One region of the Georhizobium profundi genome, then DNA from elsewhere that is predicted to be linked to it. Evidence: predicted binding sites of a transcription regulator. Region 1 holds the regulator's gene; each other region holds the start of a gene.

Region 1 (6,014 bases):
TCGCCACGGCGCGCATCGCCGGCATTATGGCGGCAAAGCGGACGTCCGACCTCATTCCGCTTTGCCATCCGCTGATGCTGACCAAGGTTGCGGTCACCATCGAGGCGGTCGACACCCTACCCGGCCTGCGCGTCGAGGCCATGGCGCGCCTCAAGGGTCAAACGGGGGTCGAGATGGAAGCGCTGACGGCGGTCTCAATCGCCTGCCTCACCCTCTACGACATGGCAAAAGCCGTCGACAAGGCGATGGAAATAACCAGCGTCCGGCTGCTCTCCAAGACCGGTGGCAAATCTGGCGACTGGAACCATCCGGGCAGCGACGGGGCCCGCTGATCATGGCGCTGCTTCCCGTCGACGATGCGCTCCAACTGATCCTCGCCGATGCCCGTCCGATTGCCGATATCGAACACGTCCCGCTCCATGAAGCATGGGGCCGGATCGTTGCCGAGCCGCTGATCGCCATGCGCGACCAGCCTCCGTTTGCTGCCTCGGCCATGGATGGGTACGCCGTGGTCGCGGCGGATACGGCAGAGCCAGGTGCGACGCTGAGGGTCGTCGGCGAATCGGCTGCCGGGCACGGGTTCACGGGCGCCATTGGACGCGGCGAGACCGTCCGTATCTTCACCGGCGCGCCGGTTCCGCAAGGGGCCGACGCGATTCTCATTCAGGAAAACGCGCGGCCGCTTGAAACGACCATGATCGGGGTTGTCGAGCCGGTGCAGGCCGGGCGGTTCGTGCGGCGTGCAGGTCTCGACTTCCATCGTGGCGAGACGGTGATCGCCAAGGGCGCGATGCTCGATGCCGGCCGGCTGACGCTGGCAGCAGCCATGAACCTCCCCGCCCTGCCCATGCATCGGCGCCCGCGCGTCGCCATTCTGGCGACCGGCGACGAGCTCGTGCCGCCGGGTGCCGATCCACGCGACGATCAAATCATCGCGTCGAACAGTTTTGGCGTCGCCGCCATCGTCAAGGAAGCCGGCGGAGAACCGATCGACCTCGGCATTGCCGCCGATACGCTTGCTGCCCTGAACCGATCGATCGACGCCGCTCAGGCGGCAGGCGCCGATATCTTGGTGACACTTGGTGGCGCCTCGGTTGGTGATCACGACCTGGTTCGCAAAGTGCTGGAATCGCGCGGTCTCGAGCTTGCCTTCTGGAAGATCGCCATGCGGCCGGGCAAGCCGCTGATGAGCGGCCGCATCGGCCCGATGCATGTTCTCGGGCTTCCGGGCAACCCTGTCTCAAGCCTTGTCTGCTCGCACGTCTTCCTGACGCCTCTGATCGCAAAGCTCGTCGGCCGCACCCATCATGTGCAGGCGGTCGACGCGATCCTCGACGTAGACCTGGCCGAAAACGACTTGCGCCAGGATTATCTGCGCGCGGCGATGCACCGGCGGCCCGACGGAACGCTCGTCGCCACGCCTGCCACCCGACAGGACTCGTCCATGATGCGCGTGTTTGCCGAGGCCGATGGCCTCGTCGTCCGACCGCCATTCGCGCCAGAAGCCAAAGCGGGCGACGCGGTGCGGGCAATCCTATTGAGGCATATTTAGCCTCGCTTCCTGATGGACTTGCGGAACACAAAAGGAACAGATAAAGTGTGTTCCACATTTGTTTCCATCCGATCAAGCGGGGGCCTAAGCAGCCGATGTTGACGCGTAAGCAGCAGGAACTGCTTCTTTTCATCCATGAGCGCCTGAAGGAAAGCGGCGTGCCGCCATCCTTCGACGAGATGAAAGAAGCCCTCGATCTCGCGTCCAAGTCGGGGATCCATCGCCTTATCATCGCGCTGGAGGAACGCGGCTTCATTCGCCGCCTGCCGAACCGTGCGCGTGCGCTGGAAGTCATCAAGCTGCCGGATAGCTACAACGCGGCAGTGCCTCAGCGTCGCGGCTTTTCGCCGAGTGTCATCGAAGGATCGCTAGGCAAGACGCCGAAGCCCGAGATTGCAGCCGAGCGCCGCCAGAGCGAGATGCCGCGCGACAACGACAATCGCGCCATCAGCGTGCCCGTCATGGGTCGCATCGCGGCGGGCGTGCCGATCTCTGCCATCCAGAACAACACTCATTCGATTGCCGTGCCACCGGATATGCTGGGCGGCGGCGAGCATTACGCGCTCGAGGTCAAGGGCGACTCGATGATCGAAGCCGGCATCTTCGACGGCGACACGGTCATCATCAAGAATTCGTCGACGGCCAATCCCGGCGACATCGTCGTGGCTCTGGTCGACGACGAGGAAGCGACATTGAAGCGTTTCCGTCGCAAAGGTGCGTCGGTGGCGCTCGAGGCCGCCAACCCGGCCTATGAAACGCGGATTTTCGGACCGGATCGCGTCAAGATCCAGGGCAAGCTCGTCGGGCTCATCCGGCGCTATCACTGATCGATGCTGTCGGCAGCTCTTCTGTCTTCGCTCATGTGTGTGTTGACGGAAGAGGCATCCCCGCCAGGCTCGGTAAAACTGCCAGTTCTCCAGTCATAATAACGGTGCCGCGTCCAGGCGCGCATTCGGCCGGCAGACTGCTCGAAGCGGAACGTCGGCTGCGGGTCGAATTGTGCACCCGACCCCGTGCCCGCCGCTCGCGCCTCGTTCGCCGCGAAGCCTTCTCCCGTCGACGCCGCGTAGACGGCGATCGCGCCGGTTTCACGCAGTGTACGGGCGGTGAAGAGCTTCGCGCCGGAGCGGCATTGGCGCATCGACAGCGGTATCGGAATGATGGCGATATCGGTCATGTCGCATGCGGGACCGACATAGGCCGGCTCCTCCAGCCACGCGACGATGGTTCCGTTCCCGAGACGGGCGATGCAGAACGCGCCGCGGCGGCATCGGAACACGCCTTCCATTTGCCCGTCTTCCAATTCGAGGACAGCCCGGCGCATCGTCCCATAGGCGATGGCGGGGTCTATCTCGGCATCTGGCAGAACCGGCTCGGTCGTCGTTTCCTCTGCCGGAAGCTCAGTCTGCTCATCTAAGACGACGGCTGGCGGAATGTGGGTCGCAAGCCGGGTTGCCGTTGCCCATTGATCGAAGATGAAGCTGCTCGGACGCGCTCGGTTGGTTGCCAGGCCGTCCTCGCGCAGGATCGCGGCCAGCCGAGCGTCCTCGGCAATCAGCAGCAAGGGTGGATCGGCGCGCAGGTCGGCCGCCATAATGAGGGCAGCGGCCAGCACGGGTATCAAAGCGGTGCTCCGCAGCCATGTTCGTGTGAAGACCAGGATGAGCAGCGCCAGCGACAGAAGCGCCGTAACGGCTCCGGGGATCTTCCCCGTGGCGAAACCATCGCCATAGGCGGCAACATGATGGCCGATGGCGATGACGGCCTCCAGGCCAAGTCCCATGATCATCAGGAAAATCGCGTCGAGACCGAGTGGCATCGTCAGCAGCGCAAGAGTACCGAATGGCATGACGATGACCGAGATGACCGGCATCGCGACCACATTGGCGATCATTCCGTAGCTCGACATGCGGTGGAAATGATGCGCCGAGAAGATCCCCGTCGCCGCGCCGGCAATCAGCGACGTCACGGCCAGACCGAGGATCAGCAGCGTCCAGCGCCAGACGAAGCTGGGTTTCGAGGTCGTGAAATCAGGCGTCTTGTTCCTGTTGCGCGCGGCCCAGCCGCCATAGGCGGCAATGAGTGCGGCAGTTGCCGCAAAAGACATCTGGAAGCCGGGCGATGTCACCGCCGACGGTGTGATCAGGAGGATGAGAAATGCGGCGATCGCGACATTGCGCATGGTCAGCGCAGCCCGGTCGAGCAATATCGCGACCAGCATGACGACGACCATGATCCAGGCGCGCTGTGCGGATATGACGGCTCCGGAAATCAGCAGGTAGAAGGTGGAGGTGCCAATGGCGCCGAGCGCTGCGAATTTCTTCACCGGCCAGGTCTGGGCGACGCCCGGCACGAGTGCGAAGCCGAGCCGCAACCCGGTGAACATCAGGGCTGCGGCCAGCGACATGTGCAGGCCGGAAATGGACAGGATGTGGGCAAGCCCGGTGATGCGGAAGGCTTCGTTGGTCTCCTCGGAGATCGCCCGACGGTCGGATACGGTCATTGCGGCTGCAACGGCGCCCGCGTCTCCCGGGATCACCTCCTTGATCCGAAACGCGATCGTTTCGCGGAGTTCGGTCGTCCATCGGGCGATCCGGTCGGCGTAGCCTTCTTCGACCTGATCACCGGGCATGATCCCGGGCGGGCCGTAGAAAAAGCCGAAAGCACCGATGCCGGCGAAATAGGAGTTGAAGGCAAAATCGAACGTGCCGGGCATCGCGGGACCGGACGGTGGCGCAAGTCGCGCCAGGCCGATGATCGACGCACCGATTTCGATATCGGGATGGTCGCTGCGCGCCAAAAGTCGCACCCGTTCGGGCGGCCGGCGTAGCGTGGGGTCATGCGTGGACTTGACTTCGACCAGGTAACGCCAGCGACCCTCTTCATCGATTTCCCGCGACAGCACCCGGCCGGAGATCGTGGTGACCACGGGACTATCCAGAACGGTGATGGAGCGGCGATCCGCCTCCGCTGCTGCGGAGGCCAACCCCGCCAGGATCATGCACAGCGCGGCGAGCACGTTCCTCAGTCGGCTGGCCGTGAGTGCCGCGGCCAATCCCACAGCGATGGTGAGCCCAAGCGTTGCAACAAACGGCGGATCGCTTGGCAGAATGCGCCAGAGCGCGGCACCTGTCGCGAAGAAGGCGGAGGCCCAGAGAAACAGCGCGCCGTGGCCTCGCTCCTCATCAAGTGCCTGCCTGACACTCAAATGCGACCAGCGTCGGCGCCACGATCGAGACGCGGTCGGGATCAGGCGAGGATCTTTGTTCGGATCATGATCGGCATGAGGATCGGCGGGGTCGAACGTAAACGCAGTCCGCTCGCAAGCGGAGCCATTCACTGGCTCGCGTTCAGCATCGGCATGCGCCATCCTGGTCGGGCCCCCTCGCCCGGCCCCAGGATACACCGCAAGCCTTGCGCTGTCGCCCTCGTGTGTTAGATCACCGCCAACAGGACGATGCGGCCTTCAAGGGGCCCGATCGTCACTCAATTAGCATCACTCACAGGTTCAAGATCATGTCCGAAGGGATTGTCACCCGCTTCGCGCCTTCGCCCACTGGATACCTCCACATCGGCGGTGCGCGCACGGCGCTGTTCAACTGGCTCTATGCCCAGAACCGGGGCGGCAAGATGCTGCTGCGCATCGAGGACACCGATCGCGCACGCTCGACCGATGCTGCCGTCGACGCCATTCTGGATGGGCTGAGCTGGCTGGGGCTCTCCTGGGACGGCGAGCCGATCTCGCAATTCGAACGGGCCGAGCGCCACCGTGAGATTGCCGAGGAACTGGTGAAGCGTGGAGAGGCCTATTATTGCTATGCCTCGGCTGAGGAACTGGATGCCATGCGCGAGGCGCAGCGGGCTGCAGGCAAGCCGCCCCGCTACGACGGGCGCTGGCGCGACCGCGATGCCTCCGAAGCACCGAAAGGCGTGAAGCCGGCCATCCGCATCAAGGCACCGCGCGACGGCGAAACGCTTGTTCGCGACAAGGTTCAAGGCGATGTGCGCTTCCCGAATGCCGATCTGGACGATTTCATCATCCTGCGCTCCGACGGCAATCCGACCTATATGCTTGCCGTCGTCGTCGACGACCACGACATGGGCGTGACCGACATCATCCGCGGCGACGACCACCTGACGAATGCCGCGCGCCAGTCGATCATTTATAAGGCGATGGACTGGGACATTCCCTCCATGGCCCATATTCCGCTGATCCACGGCGCCGATGGCGCGAAGCTCTCCAAGCGCCACGGCGCTCTCGGTGCCGAAGCCTACCGCGCGATGGGTTTCCTGCCCGAAGCGCTCACCAACTATCTCGTGCGCCTCGGCTGGAGCCATGGCGATGACGAGATCATGTCGACCGAGCAGATGATCGAATGGTTCGACGTCTCCGATATCAACAAGGGTGCGGCCCGCTTCGACATCAAGAAGCTGGAAGCCTTGAACGGGCACTATATCCGCC
Region 2 (6,014 bases), 1.2 Mb from region 1:
GCGCAGGCGGCGCTGCTGCTTCTTCGGCACGAAACTGCCGGCAGCGTCGCGGGTCGGACCTTCAATGTGTCGGACATCCTTCTCGACCAACGCGATCTACTCGCTCGCGTGGCCTCGCTGCTCGATGTTCCAATCCAACTGCCGCCGCCCGGCGATCCGGCAAGCGTGGATGTCATGGATTGCACGGCAATCCAGGGGCTTGGATGGCGGCCGGGGGGCTTCGAGAAACTCTATGCCGTTCTTCCAGACCTTGTGCGGACGCTCTGAACTGGCGGTCCCTTGTCAGGCGTCGAGCGCCTTCTTTTCCTTCTCCGCCCAGTCCTTGCCAGCCTCGCCACCCCAGAGAAGCCAGGCGACGTAGCCTGCTGAAGGGTTGTCGTCATCGCCGAAATTCTTGGCGCGCTTATCGACCTTATGGCGGGCGAAATAGCTGGCCATGCGCTTCACTGTGTCATCAGAGAGCGACTTGCGGTTCTTCAGGTCGCGAGCCCTGGCAACACCGACGTCGGTCCCGCCGCGCTTGAACTTTGCGCGAAGGTCGAGACCCTTTTCGGCTGCATCCGCCACTGCCTTCGGCGGTACATGATCGGTTGTCTTCGCCATATGATGCTCCTTCATCCTGATCGTGGAGCATCAACTCAAAGGCGCGAAAAAGCGTTCCGTCAGTCCTCGTCGAACTGAATGCGGAACTGCGTCGCCTCCAGGTCTTTCGGAGCATTGAGACCAAGGTGCTTCCAGGCGTTGGCGGTCAGGACGCGGCCACGCGGCGTGCGCTGGATGAAGCCCTGCTGGATCAGATAGGGCTCGATGATGTCCTCGATCGCGTCGCGCGGTTCAGACAAGCCAGCGGCAATCGTCTCGATGCCCACCGGGCCGCCACCGAAGTTCTTGGCGATCATGAAGAGATAACGCCGGTCGAGCTGGTCGAGGCCGAGCGCGTCCACTTCAAGGCGCGTCAGCGCCTCGTCGGCGACCTTGCGGTCTACGGCTTCGGCGCGCGCGACCTCGGCGAAATCGCGCACTCGGCGCAGCAGCCTGCCGGCGATACGCGGCGTGCCACGGGCGCGGCGGGCGACTTCCAGCGCGCCATCCTCGGTCATCGGCAAGCCCATGATGCGGGCGCCACGCCGGACGATGCTTTCGAGTTCCGCCACCGTATAGAAGTTGAGCCGCACCGGAATGCCGAAGCGGTCGCGCAGCGGCGTGGTCAAAAGCCCAAGCCGTGTCGTTGCCGCCACCAGCGTGAATTTCGCCAGATCGATCTTCACCGACCGCGCGGCCGGACCTTCGCCGATGATGAGATCGAGCTGGAAGTCCTCCATAGCCGGATAGAGAATTTCTTCCACCGCCGGGCTCAAACGATGGATCTCGTCGATGAAGAGCACATCGCGCTCTTCGAGATTGGTCAGAAGAGCAGCGAGATCGCCGGCCTTGGCGATGACGGGGCCGGACGTCGCGCGGAAATTGACGCCGAGTTCCTTGGCCATGATCTGCGCGAGCGTCGTCTTGCCGAGACCGGGCGGGCCGACGAAGAGCACGTGATCCAACGCCTCGCCACGTGCCTTGGCAGCCTCGATGAAGATCTTGAGGTTCGCGCGCGCTTCTGCCTGGCCGGTGAAATCATCAAGCGTCTGCGGCCGCAGCGACGCCTCCGCATCCTCGCCACGCTTTTCCGGGTCAATCAGACGGGCGGGATCACTCATGGGCGTTGGCCAAGGTCGGTAAATGGGTCATGCCGTCGGTGTAGTCCAGCCGCCCCGCGCCCGCAATCGCACCGCAGCTCACCGCGCCAGCTCCTTCAGCCCCAGCCGGATGAGCTTGGCGCTGTCGGCGTCTTCGCCGGCAGTCCTTACCGCGGCGGCGACGGCGCTGGCGGCCTGGTCGCGGGAATAGCCGAGATTGGTGAGCGCGGAGACAGCGTCCGAGATGGGTGCGGAGGCGACGCCTTCGCCGAGTTCTTGCTTGAAGCCGATCGAGCCCGCGGCATCGCCGGCGAAGGCCGGCGCCTTCGCTTTCAGTTCCGTGACGATGCGCAAGGCGACCTTTGGGCCGATGCCGGGTGCGCGCGCCACGGTCGCTTTATCCTGCAGCGCAATGGCATTGGCGAGCTCGGATGCCGTCAGCGTGGTCAACACAGCAAGCGCCACCTTGGAGCCGACGCCCTGCACGCTTTGCAGCAGGCGGAACCATTCGCGCTCCAGCATGCTCAGGAAACCATAGAGCCGGAACACATCCTCGCGCACATAGGTCTCGATATGGAGGATCACGGCTTCGCCGACGGTCAGTTTCGACAATGTGCGGCCGGAGCAGTAGGCGACATAGCCGACGCCATGCACGTCGATGACGACATGGTCCTCGCCGATTTCGTCCACCGTGCCTTTCAGTTTTCCGATCATCGAACAGCTATCCGGTTCTCTAAGCGCTCGCGAGCCTCAACCGGCCGGCTGCGCTCTGGCGATGGTGGGCGTGGCAGATGGCGATGGCAATCGCGTCCGCGGCATCGTCGGTGTCGAACGTCGCCTTGGGCAGCAGCACCTTCACCATCATGTGAATCTGCGCCTTGTCGCCGTGGCCGACGCCGATCACGGTTTTCTTGACAGCATTGGGCGCGTATTCGGCGACCGGCAGGCCGGCAAGCGCCGGCACCAGCATGACGACGCCACGCGCCTGGCCGAGCTTCAGGGTCGCGACGGCATCCTTGTTGACGAAAGTCTGTTCCACGGCGGCTTCATCGGGCTTCATGTCATGAAGAATGGCGGCGAGGCCTTCGTGCAGTTGCTTGAGACGGGTCGCCAGATCGCATTTCTCGTCAGACCTTATCGTGCCTGATCCCACGAAGCGCAGCGAGTTGCCGAGCGCATCGACCATCGCCCAGCCGGTACGGCGAAGGCCCGGATCGATACCCATGATGCGAATCGTCTGTTGCATGCGCGAAACCCTAGCTGCTGATGCCCTGTTCTGCCACGTATCTCGTGAACAAAAGAGAAACAAAATGGGGATCGAATCGCGGACATCGATCGACGATGGTGGCGGTGGCGTGTCGCAGCACCTAAATTCCTTTCAACACACACGCTTCCGCTGCCAAAGGACCAGTCATGGTACCCCTTTCCATTCTCGATCTTTCGCCCATCGCCGAAAACCAGACGCCGGCCGATGCGCTGAAAGGCTCCCTGAAGCTTGCCCAGAAAGCCGAGGCGCTTGGCTATAATCGCTTCTGGCTTGCCGAACATCACAATATGCACGGTATTGCGTCCGCCGCGACGGCCGTCGTGATCGGCCATGTCGCCGGTGGGACGAAGACGATCCGCGTCGGCTCGGGCGGCGTCATGCTGCCGAACCACTCCCCGCTCGTGATCGCCGAACAGTTCGGCACGCTGGAGGCCCTCTATCCCGGCCGCATCGATCTCGGGCTTGGCCGTGCTCCCGGCACCGACGGTCTGACCGCACGGGCGTTGCGCCGCAACCTCGATGCCGGTGCGGAGAATTTTCCGAACGACGTGGTGGAATTGATGACGTTGCTCGGACCTGCGCAGCCCGGCCAGCGCGTGCATGCAGTGCCTGGAGAGAACTCGAACGTGCCGATCTGGCTCTTGGGCTCCAGCCTCTATTCCGCGCAACTCGCGGCCATGCTCGGCCTGCCATTCGCCTTCGCGTCGCATTTCGCGCCGGATTCGCTGATGCAGGCGCTTGCCATCTACCGCGAGAAGTTCCAGCCCTCCGCCGTGCTGGACAAGCCCTATGCCATGGCCGGCGTCATGGCCGCACCTGCCGAGACCGACGAGGAAGGCGCGTTTCTCTTCACCTCGGCGCAACAGCAATTCGTCAATCTGCGGCGCGGCACGCCGGGACGGACACCGAAGCCGGTCCACTCTATGGACGACATCTGGACCGCGCACGAGAAGATCGGCATCGAGCACACCTTCCAGTACGCGCTCGTCGGTTCGCCCGAGACGGTGCGCGAAAAGACCGATCGGTTCCTTGAGCTGACCCAGGTGGACGAGCTGATCGTTTCCTTGCCGATCTACGATCTCGACAAGCGGCTGCGGGGCCTCGAAATCCTGGCCGGCATGCGCGACCAGATGGCGAAGCACGCTGCCTGAAACGCTGATGAACGGCGTATGAACCGGCGGTCCATCCTTGGTTCAGGATGGGCCCGCTAAATCTCTCTCCATGCTTCGCCCCTGAATGCATCGCAGAGCCGAAAAAGGCCGCAAGGAGAGTGAGATGAAAAAGTTCGTAATCGCCGCAGCTGCATCGCTGGCCGCACTGGTCGCATTGCCGAGCATCGCGTCCGCAGCGCCAGGCTTTGTCACGACCAATCTGAATGTGCGGTCCGGTCCCGGCACGCAATATCCCGCCGTCACGGTCTTTCCGGCCGGCGCCCGCGTCGAAGTCATCGGCTGCACGGCCGGCCCCGGCTGGTGCGACGTGCAGGGCGGCGGCGTACGCGGCTGGGTTTCGGCCAGCTACCTCGATCTCGCTTATGACAATAGCCGCGTCCGCGCGCCGAGCTATGTCGCACGCATCGGCATCCCGACGGTCACCTTCTCCATCGGCAATTACTGGGACCGCCACTACCGCGGCCAAGGTTTCTACCGTGACCGCGGGCGTTACGAAGGCCGTCCGGTCGTTGTCCGTCCCGATCGGCCGGGCCGCCCAGTGATCGTGCAGCCTGACCGCCCGGGTCGCCCCGGCGTTGGCAATCCAGGCCGCCCTGATCGGGTCGAGCGCCGCGAAGACCGTCGCGAGTTCCGTCAGGATGCCCGCGAGGATCGCCGCGAGTTCCGCCAGGAACGGCGCGAGGATCGCCGGGAATTCCGACAGGAGCGTCGTGAAGATCGCCAGGAGCGCCGCGAATTCCGGCAGTTTTGATGGGCATATGACAGAGATCAAATGAAAAAGCCCGCATCGGGGAACCGATGCGGGCTTTTGCAATCAAAATGCGATGGTTCAGGCAGAGAGCTTCGCCATGACCTCGTCGGAAATTTCAAAGTTAGCGTAGACGTTTTGAACGTCATCGTCATCGTCGAGCACATCGATGAGCTTCATCACCGATACGGCCTTTTCCTCGTCGACAGGCGTCGAGGTCTGTGGCTTCCAGATCGCCTTGACGGACTCGGCTTCACCCAGCTTTTCTTCGAGCGCCTTGGACACTTCGCCGATGTCCTCGAAGGCGCAGATCACCACGTGGCCGTTCTCGTCGGAGACGACGTCCTCGGCACCCGCTTCGATCGCGGCTTCCATCACCGCGTCGGCATCGCCGGCCGCCGACTTGTAGACGATTTCGCCAACGCGGTTGAAGCTGAAGGCCACCGAGCCGGTCTCGCCGAGCGCGCCACCGGATTTGGTGAACGCCGCCCGCACATTCGATGCGGTGCGGTTGCGGTTGTCGGTCAGCGCTTCCACGATCAGCGCGACGCCGCCCGGGCCGTAGCCTTCGTAACGAATTTCTTCGTAGTTCTCGGCGTCGCCACCGGATGCCTTCTTGATGGCACGCTCAATGTTGTCCTTGGGCATGGACTGCGCCTTGGCGTTCTGGATCGCCAGCCGCAGGCGCGGGTTCATCGCCGGGTCCGGCAAACCGCCCTTTGCCGCCACGGTGATTTCGCGCGCGAGCTTGGAGAACATCTTGGAGCGCACCGCGTCCTGGCGGCCCTTGCGGTGCATGATGTTCTTGAACTGTGAATGGCCTGCCATGTCGCCTCGCCTTGTTCTTTGTCTGTCGCCCCGCCGCTGGCATCGTGGATCGGGCTTTGCCGCGCTTATAGAAAAAGCGCTGCCCGTCGTCCAGAACCTCCAATCGCGTTGTCTCGTCTTCGATCGCATTCACGATGCCGTGACCGTTGCGATGGCCGGTGGACGTTCGTCCGTTTGACCGTAGTCTTGTCCTCCAGGCATTTCAGCTGAGGGCAGGTCATGATGACGAACGTGCTTTCGATGTCTGTCGTGGCGAGCCTTCTCGCCTCAGCGTTCCTCATCTCGCCCGCCATCGCACAGGAACAAATGGCGGTGAG
Region 3 (6,014 bases), 100 kb from region 1:
CGGTGCGCATGCCCCAGAAGATGCCGACGTCATCATTGCACTCGGTGGCGACGGCTTCATGCTGCAAACGCTGCATCGCATGATGAATTCCAACAAAGTGCTTTACGGCATGAACCGGGGCTCGATCGGCTTCCTGATGAACGAGTACGCCACCGATGGACTGCGCGAGCGCATCGAGCGGGCGGTGGAAAGCGAGATCAATCCGCTGGAAATGGTCGCGACCGACGAGGATGGCGCTGAAACGCACGCCTTTGCGATCAATGAAGTGTCGGTTCTTCGCCAGTCGTATCAGGCCGCCAAGCTGCGCGTCAGCGTCGATGGCAAGGTCAGGCTCGAAGAGCTCGTCTGTGACGGGCTGATGGTGGCGACGCCTGCGGGCTCGACGGCCTATAATCTTTCTGCCCACGGCCCGATCCTGCCGCTCGTCGCGCCATTGCTCGCACTGACGCCGGTCAGCGCATTCCGCCCGCGGCGGTGGAGAGGTGCGCTGCTCTCCAACAAGGCGGAGGTGACGATCGAGGTGCTGGAGCGCGAAAAACGGCCGGTCAACGCAGTCGCCGACAACACGGAGGTCAAATCTATTCGGCTCGTCCGCATCGTTCAGTCAAAACAGACGACCGCGCGCCTCTTGTCGGATCCCGATCATTCCTGGGATGACCGCATCCTGGCCGAGCAGTTTCTTTATTGATGCGATCTGCGATACGGGTTTCCCCGCCTCGCTTTCATAGCTCTTGGTCCGCGCCAATCAGAACGGGATTTCGTCGTCCATGTCGCGGGAGAAATCGTCGTTGCGCGATGCCGGCGACTGTCGGTTGTAGTCGTTGCCGCCACCGCCCCCGCCCGAATAATCGGAGCCGCCGCGACCACCGCCGCCGCCACCCTGCCCCATGCCACCGCCCTCGCCGCGTCCGTCGAGCATGGTCAGTGTCGAGTTGAACCCCTGCAGAACGATCTCGGTGGAGTATTTGTCCTGGCCGCTCTGATCCTGCCATTTGCGGGTCTGGAGCTGGCCCTCGATATACACCTTGGCGCCCTTCTTCAGGTAGCTTTCCGCAACCTTGCACAGGCCCTCATTGAAAATGACGACGCGGTGCCACTCGGTCTTCTCCTTGCGTTCGCCGGAGTTACGATCGCGCCAGGTTTCCGAAGTCGCAACGGACAGATTGGCAATCGGGCGGCCGTCCTGTGTGCGACGGATTTCCGGGTCGGCACCCAGATTTCCGACGAGAATGACCTTGTTGACGCTTCCTGCCATGGTGATTGCCTTCTTGTAGTCGCCGGTTGAATGATCTCCGGCCAAACAGCCTTTAAGCCGCTGCCGCGCGATCATTGTTGAAAGGCGGCATCTTATCGGAACTCGCAGGAACCTGCGCCCCATACGCCGCATTTCCACAGGGCAGTTGGGCGTTTGCAAGGCAGGCTATGTTTTGTTCTTTTTTTGTTCTAAAAGCCTCTTGCTTGCTTGTCAACCGAGTCGGTCGGCGGTGGGCAAGTTGCCCTCGACATTGTCTTGCGAGAACCTACATGATTTGACGGCAACTGCGCTGTTCGACGAGGGTGGATGCGCAGCCTCGAACCTCCCCATCTTACCGACGTGTCATCTGGCGATCTCATGAGCGAACTCAAGACCATTTCCATTCGCGGTGCACGTGAGCACAATCTCAAGGGGATCGATCTCGATCTGCCGCGCAACAGCCTGATCGTCATGACCGGGCTTTCCGGATCGGGCAAATCATCGCTCGCCTTCGATACGATTTATGCGGAGGGCCAGAGGCGCTATGTCGAAAGCCTCTCGGCCTATGCGCGCCAGTTCCTGGAAATGATGCAGAAGCCGGATGTCGACCAGATCGACGGCCTAAGCCCGGCGATCTCCATCGAGCAGAAGACCACGTCGAAGAACCCGCGCTCGACGGTCGGTACCGTCACCGAAATCTACGATTATATGCGGCTTCTGTTTGCCCGCGTCGGCGTGCCCTATTCGCCGGCCACGGGCTTGCCGATCGAGAGCCAGACGGTCAGCCAGATGGTCGACCGGGTTATGGCGCTCGAGGAAGGGACGCGGCTTTACGTGCTTGCGCCGATCGTGCGCGGACGCAAGGGCGAGTACCGCAAGGAACTTGCTGAGTTGCTGAAGAAGGGATTTCAGCGCGTCAAGATCGACGGCGAATTCTATGAGATTGCCGAAGCGCCGACCCTCGACAAGAAATACAAGCACGACATTGATATCGTGGTGGACCGCATCGTCGTTCGTGATGACATCGGCGCGCGGCTTGCCGACAGCCTTGAGACTTGCCTTCGACTGGCAGACGGCCTGGCGGTTGCCGAGTTTGCTGACAAGCCATTGCCGGCGGGCGAAACGGCGGAAGGCGGCGGCGCGAACAAGTCCAAGAACGAGACCCATGAGCGAATCCTCTTTTCGGAGAAGTTCGCCTGCCCCGTCTCGGGTTTCACGATTTCGGAGGTCGAGCCGCGGCTCTTTTCGTTCAACAACCCATCAGGCGCATGCCCCACCTGCGACGGCCTGGGCACCCAGCAGAAGATCGATCCAGCACTAATCGTTCCGGAGACGGCGCGCACGCTGCGTGACGGCGCCATTGCGCCATGGGCGAAATCCTCGTCGCCCTATTATCGCCAGACGCTCGAGGCGCTCGGCAAGCATTTCGGCTTCAAGATTTCGGATAAATGGACCGACCTGTCGGCAGATGCGCAGAACGCAATCCTGCACGGTACGGAGGACAAGATCGTCTTCAACTATGACGACGGCCTGCGCTCCTACAAAACGGCGAAGACCTTCGAAGGCATCGTGCCGAATCTGGAGAGGCGCTGGAAAGAAACCGACAGCGCCTGGGCCCGCGAGGAGATCGAGCGCTACATGTCGGCGGCCCCCTGCCCGGCTTGCAACGGCTATCGCCTGAAGCCCGAGGCGCTCGCCGTCAAAATCGATGGACGCCACATCGGCGAAGTCTCGCAGATGTCGATCCGGCAGGGGGGTACCTGGTTCCAGGATCTGCCGACCGCGATGAACGACAAGCAGAACGAGATCGCCGTTCGCATCCTGAAGGAAATCCGCGACCGGTTGAACTTCCTGAACGATGTCGGGCTCGACTACCTGACGCTGTCGCGCAACTCGGGCAGCTTGTCCGGTGGCGAAAGCCAGCGCATTCGCCTTGCCTCACAGATCGGTTCGGGCCTGACAGGCGTGCTCTACGTCCTCGACGAGCCCTCGATTGGCCTACACCAGCGCGACAACGCCCGGCTTCTGGACACGCTGAAGCACCTGCGCGACATCGGCAACACGGTGATCGTCGTCGAGCACGACGAGGATGCGATCCTGACGGCGGATCACGTCGTGGATATCGGACCGGCGGCGGGGATCCATGGCGGCGAAGTCATCGCCGAGGGAACGCCAGCCGACATCATGGCCAATCCGAAGTCGCTGACGGGGAAATATCTGTCGGGTGCCCTCTCCGTCGCGGTGCCGGCGCAGCGCCGCAAGCCGGTGAAGCGGAAGGAACTGAAAGTCGTGGGAGCCCGCGGCAACAATTTGAAGAACGTGACAGCGTCGATTCCGCTCGGTTTGTTTACGGCGGTCACCGGCGTCTCGGGCGGCGGGAAATCCACCTTCCTCATCGAAACGCTCTACAAGGCGGCGTCACGCCGCATCATGGGCGCTCGCGAAAATCCTGCCGATCACGATCGGATCGACGGGCTGGAATTCATCGACAAGGTCATCGATATCGACCAGTCGCCGATTGGCCGGACACCGCGCTCGAACCCCGCCACCTATACCGGCGCCTTCACCCCCATCCGCGACTGGTTCGCGGGCTTGCCGGAGTCCAAGGCGCGCGGTTATCAGCCCGGGCGGTTCTCCTTCAACGTGAAGGGTGGCCGCTGCGAAGCCTGCCAGGGCGACGGCGTCATCAAGATCGAGATGCATTTCCTGCCGGATGTCTACGTCACCTGCGACGTCTGTCACGGCAAGCGCTACAATCGCGAAACGCTGGACGTCACCTTCAAGGGCAAGTCGATCGCCGACGTGCTCGACACGACCGTCGAGGAAGGCGTCGAATTCTTCGCAGCCGTGCCAGCGGTGCGCGACAAACTGATCACGCTCAACCGCGTCGGTCTCGGTTACGTCAAGATTGGTCAGCAGGCGACGACGCTTTCGGGTGGCGAGGCGCAGCGCGTCAAACTGGCCAAGGAACTCGCCAAGCGTTCGACCGGACGCACGCTTTACATTCTCGACGAGCCGACGACCGGCTTGCATTTCCACGACGTCGCGAAACTGCTCGAGGTGCTGCACGAACTGGTCGATCAGGGCAATTCGGTCGTGGTGATCGAGCACAATCTCGAGGTCATCAAGACAGCCGACTGGCTGATCGATGTTGGCCCGGAGGGCGGCGATGGCGGTGGCGAGATCGTCGCAAGCGGAACGCCGGAGGATGTGGTCAAGGTCGAGCGGTCGCACACGGGGCGGTTCCTGAAGGAACTTCTGGAGCGACGCCCACAGGCAAAATCTCAAGCGGCGGAGTAGGCATTCGGCTAACGTGGCCTCATCGTATCACTGGAGGCGGACATGATCCTGATCGGTCAGTATGATTCTCCCTTCGTGCGTCGCGTCGGTATTGCGCTGACGCTCTACGATCTGCCCTTCGAGCACTGGCCGTGGTCGACGTTTGGCGATGCGGATCGGCTCATCGCCTACAATCCGCTGCTGCGTGTCCCAGCGCTCGTCACCGATGACGGGGATACCCTGCTCGACAGTCACAGCATCATCGACCATGTGGATGGCCTCGCTTCTCCCGAGGCGCGACTGTTACCGGTGAATGAGCCTGAGCGTCGTCGCGCGATGAAGTCCGTGTCGCTCGCCACGGGCATCTCCGACAAGGCGGTCAGCCTCTTCTATGAAAATGTGCTGCATGATCACCCCTCCGCCCAGTGGATCGAGCGCTGCAAACGGCAGATTGTGGCAGCGCTGTCTGCGCTGGAATTGGAGGGATCCCACCGCACCACGGCGTTCTGGAACGGCGAGCGGATCGGTCATGCGGATATCGCCATCGGCGCCATGCTCGACCATTTGATCGCCTCCCATCCCGATCTTGTTGATCTGGACGACTATCCTGCACTGCAGCGCCACGGCGAGACGCTGCGGGCCATGCCGGTTTTCCAGTCGATCTACCAACCATTCATCCCACCGGCTTGAGGAGCGCCCATGGCAGACGCTGGAACCATTCGATGCGGCATCGGCGGATGGACCTTTGCGCCTTGGGAGGGCACGTTTTACCCGGACAAGCTGCCGAAGAAGCAGCAGTTGCATTTCGCGTCACGGCAATTGCGGACGATCGAGATCAACGGCACCTACTATCGGGGGCAGACGCCCGAGACGTTTGCCAAATGGGCAGCCGATACGCCTGAGGGGTTTGTCTTCTCGGTCAAGGGCAACCGCTTTGTCACAAACAAGAAGGTGCTCGCCGAAGCCGGCGAGTCGATGCGAAAGTTCTTCGACACGGGCGTCGTCGAACTGGGCGACCGGCTTGGACCGATCGTGTGGCAGTTTGCGCCGACCAAGAAGTTCGAGCCCGACGATTTCGAGGCCTTTCTGCAGTTGCTGCCGAAGAAGGATGGCAGCATGGCATTTCGGCATGTGCTGGAGGTGCGTCATGCAAGTTTCATCGATCCAGCGTTCGTCGCGCTCGCACGCAAGCACGCGGTCGCCATCTGCTACGCACACCATCACGACTATCCCGAAATCGCCGACGTGACGGCTGACTTCATCTATGCCCGCCTGCAACGCGGCAGCGACGACGTCGAGACCGCCTACCCTGGCGATGAGCTGGATGCCTGGGCGAAGCGGGCGGCGATCTGGTCGAAAGGTGGCCAGCCATCAGACCTGCCGCTGGCGGATCCAAGCGCTGCGCCAGAAAAGCAGGCCCGCGATGTCTTTCTCTACATCATTCATGAGGGGAAAATTCGGGCACCTCAGGGTGCGATGGCGCTTGCTGAGCGAACTGGGG

The links. Region 1 encodes LexA, which represses DNA repair genes until DNA is damaged. Its sites were predicted from a motif close to TGTTCNNNNTGTGTTCNG; they were not measured.
Region 2: ruvC (crossover junction endodeoxyribonuclease RuvC) is a predicted target of LexA. The motif match lies at 2,973-2,990, and genes of this name have one in related genera.
Region 3: uvrA (excinuclease ABC subunit UvrA) is a predicted target of LexA. The motif match lies at 1,429-1,446, and genes of this name have one in related genera.

Annotation. Positions count from the first base shown of each region.
Region 1 is NZ_CP032509.1:2,792,716-2,798,729, forward strand. Features, by position in the region: gene moaC (cyclic pyranopterin monophosphate synthase MoaC) at 1-332, shown strand, start outside; gene D5400_RS13410 (molybdopterin molybdotransferase MoeA) at 335-1,552, shown strand; gene lexA (transcriptional repressor LexA) at 1,648-2,379, shown strand; gene D5400_RS13420 (ComEC/Rec2 family competence protein) at 2,373-4,760, opposite strand; gene gltX (glutamate--tRNA ligase) at 5,069-6,014, shown strand, end outside.
Region 2 is NZ_CP032509.1:3,961,973-3,967,986, forward strand. Features, by position in the region: gene D5400_RS19140 (NAD-dependent epimerase/dehydratase family protein) at 1-267, shown strand, start outside; gene D5400_RS19145 (hypothetical protein) at 283-603, opposite strand; gene ruvB (Holliday junction branch migration DNA helicase RuvB) at 663-1,703, opposite strand; gene ruvA (Holliday junction branch migration protein RuvA) at 1,782-2,396, opposite strand; gene ruvC (crossover junction endodeoxyribonuclease RuvC) at 2,416-2,928, opposite strand; gene D5400_RS19165 (LLM class flavin-dependent oxidoreductase) at 3,096-4,100, shown strand; gene D5400_RS19170 (SH3 domain-containing protein) at 4,225-4,872, shown strand; gene D5400_RS19175 (YebC/PmpR family DNA-binding transcriptional regulator) at 4,951-5,697, opposite strand; gene D5400_RS19180 (MBL fold metallo-hydrolase) at 5,917-6,014, shown strand, end outside.
Region 3 is NZ_CP032509.1:2,688,782-2,694,795, forward strand. Features, by position in the region: gene D5400_RS12895 (NAD kinase) at 1-688, shown strand, start outside; gene D5400_RS12900 (single-stranded DNA-binding protein) at 746-1,255, opposite strand; gene uvrA (excinuclease ABC subunit UvrA) at 1,613-4,534, shown strand; gene D5400_RS12910 (glutathione S-transferase family protein) at 4,577-5,203, shown strand; gene D5400_RS12915 (DUF72 domain-containing protein) at 5,213-6,014, shown strand, end outside.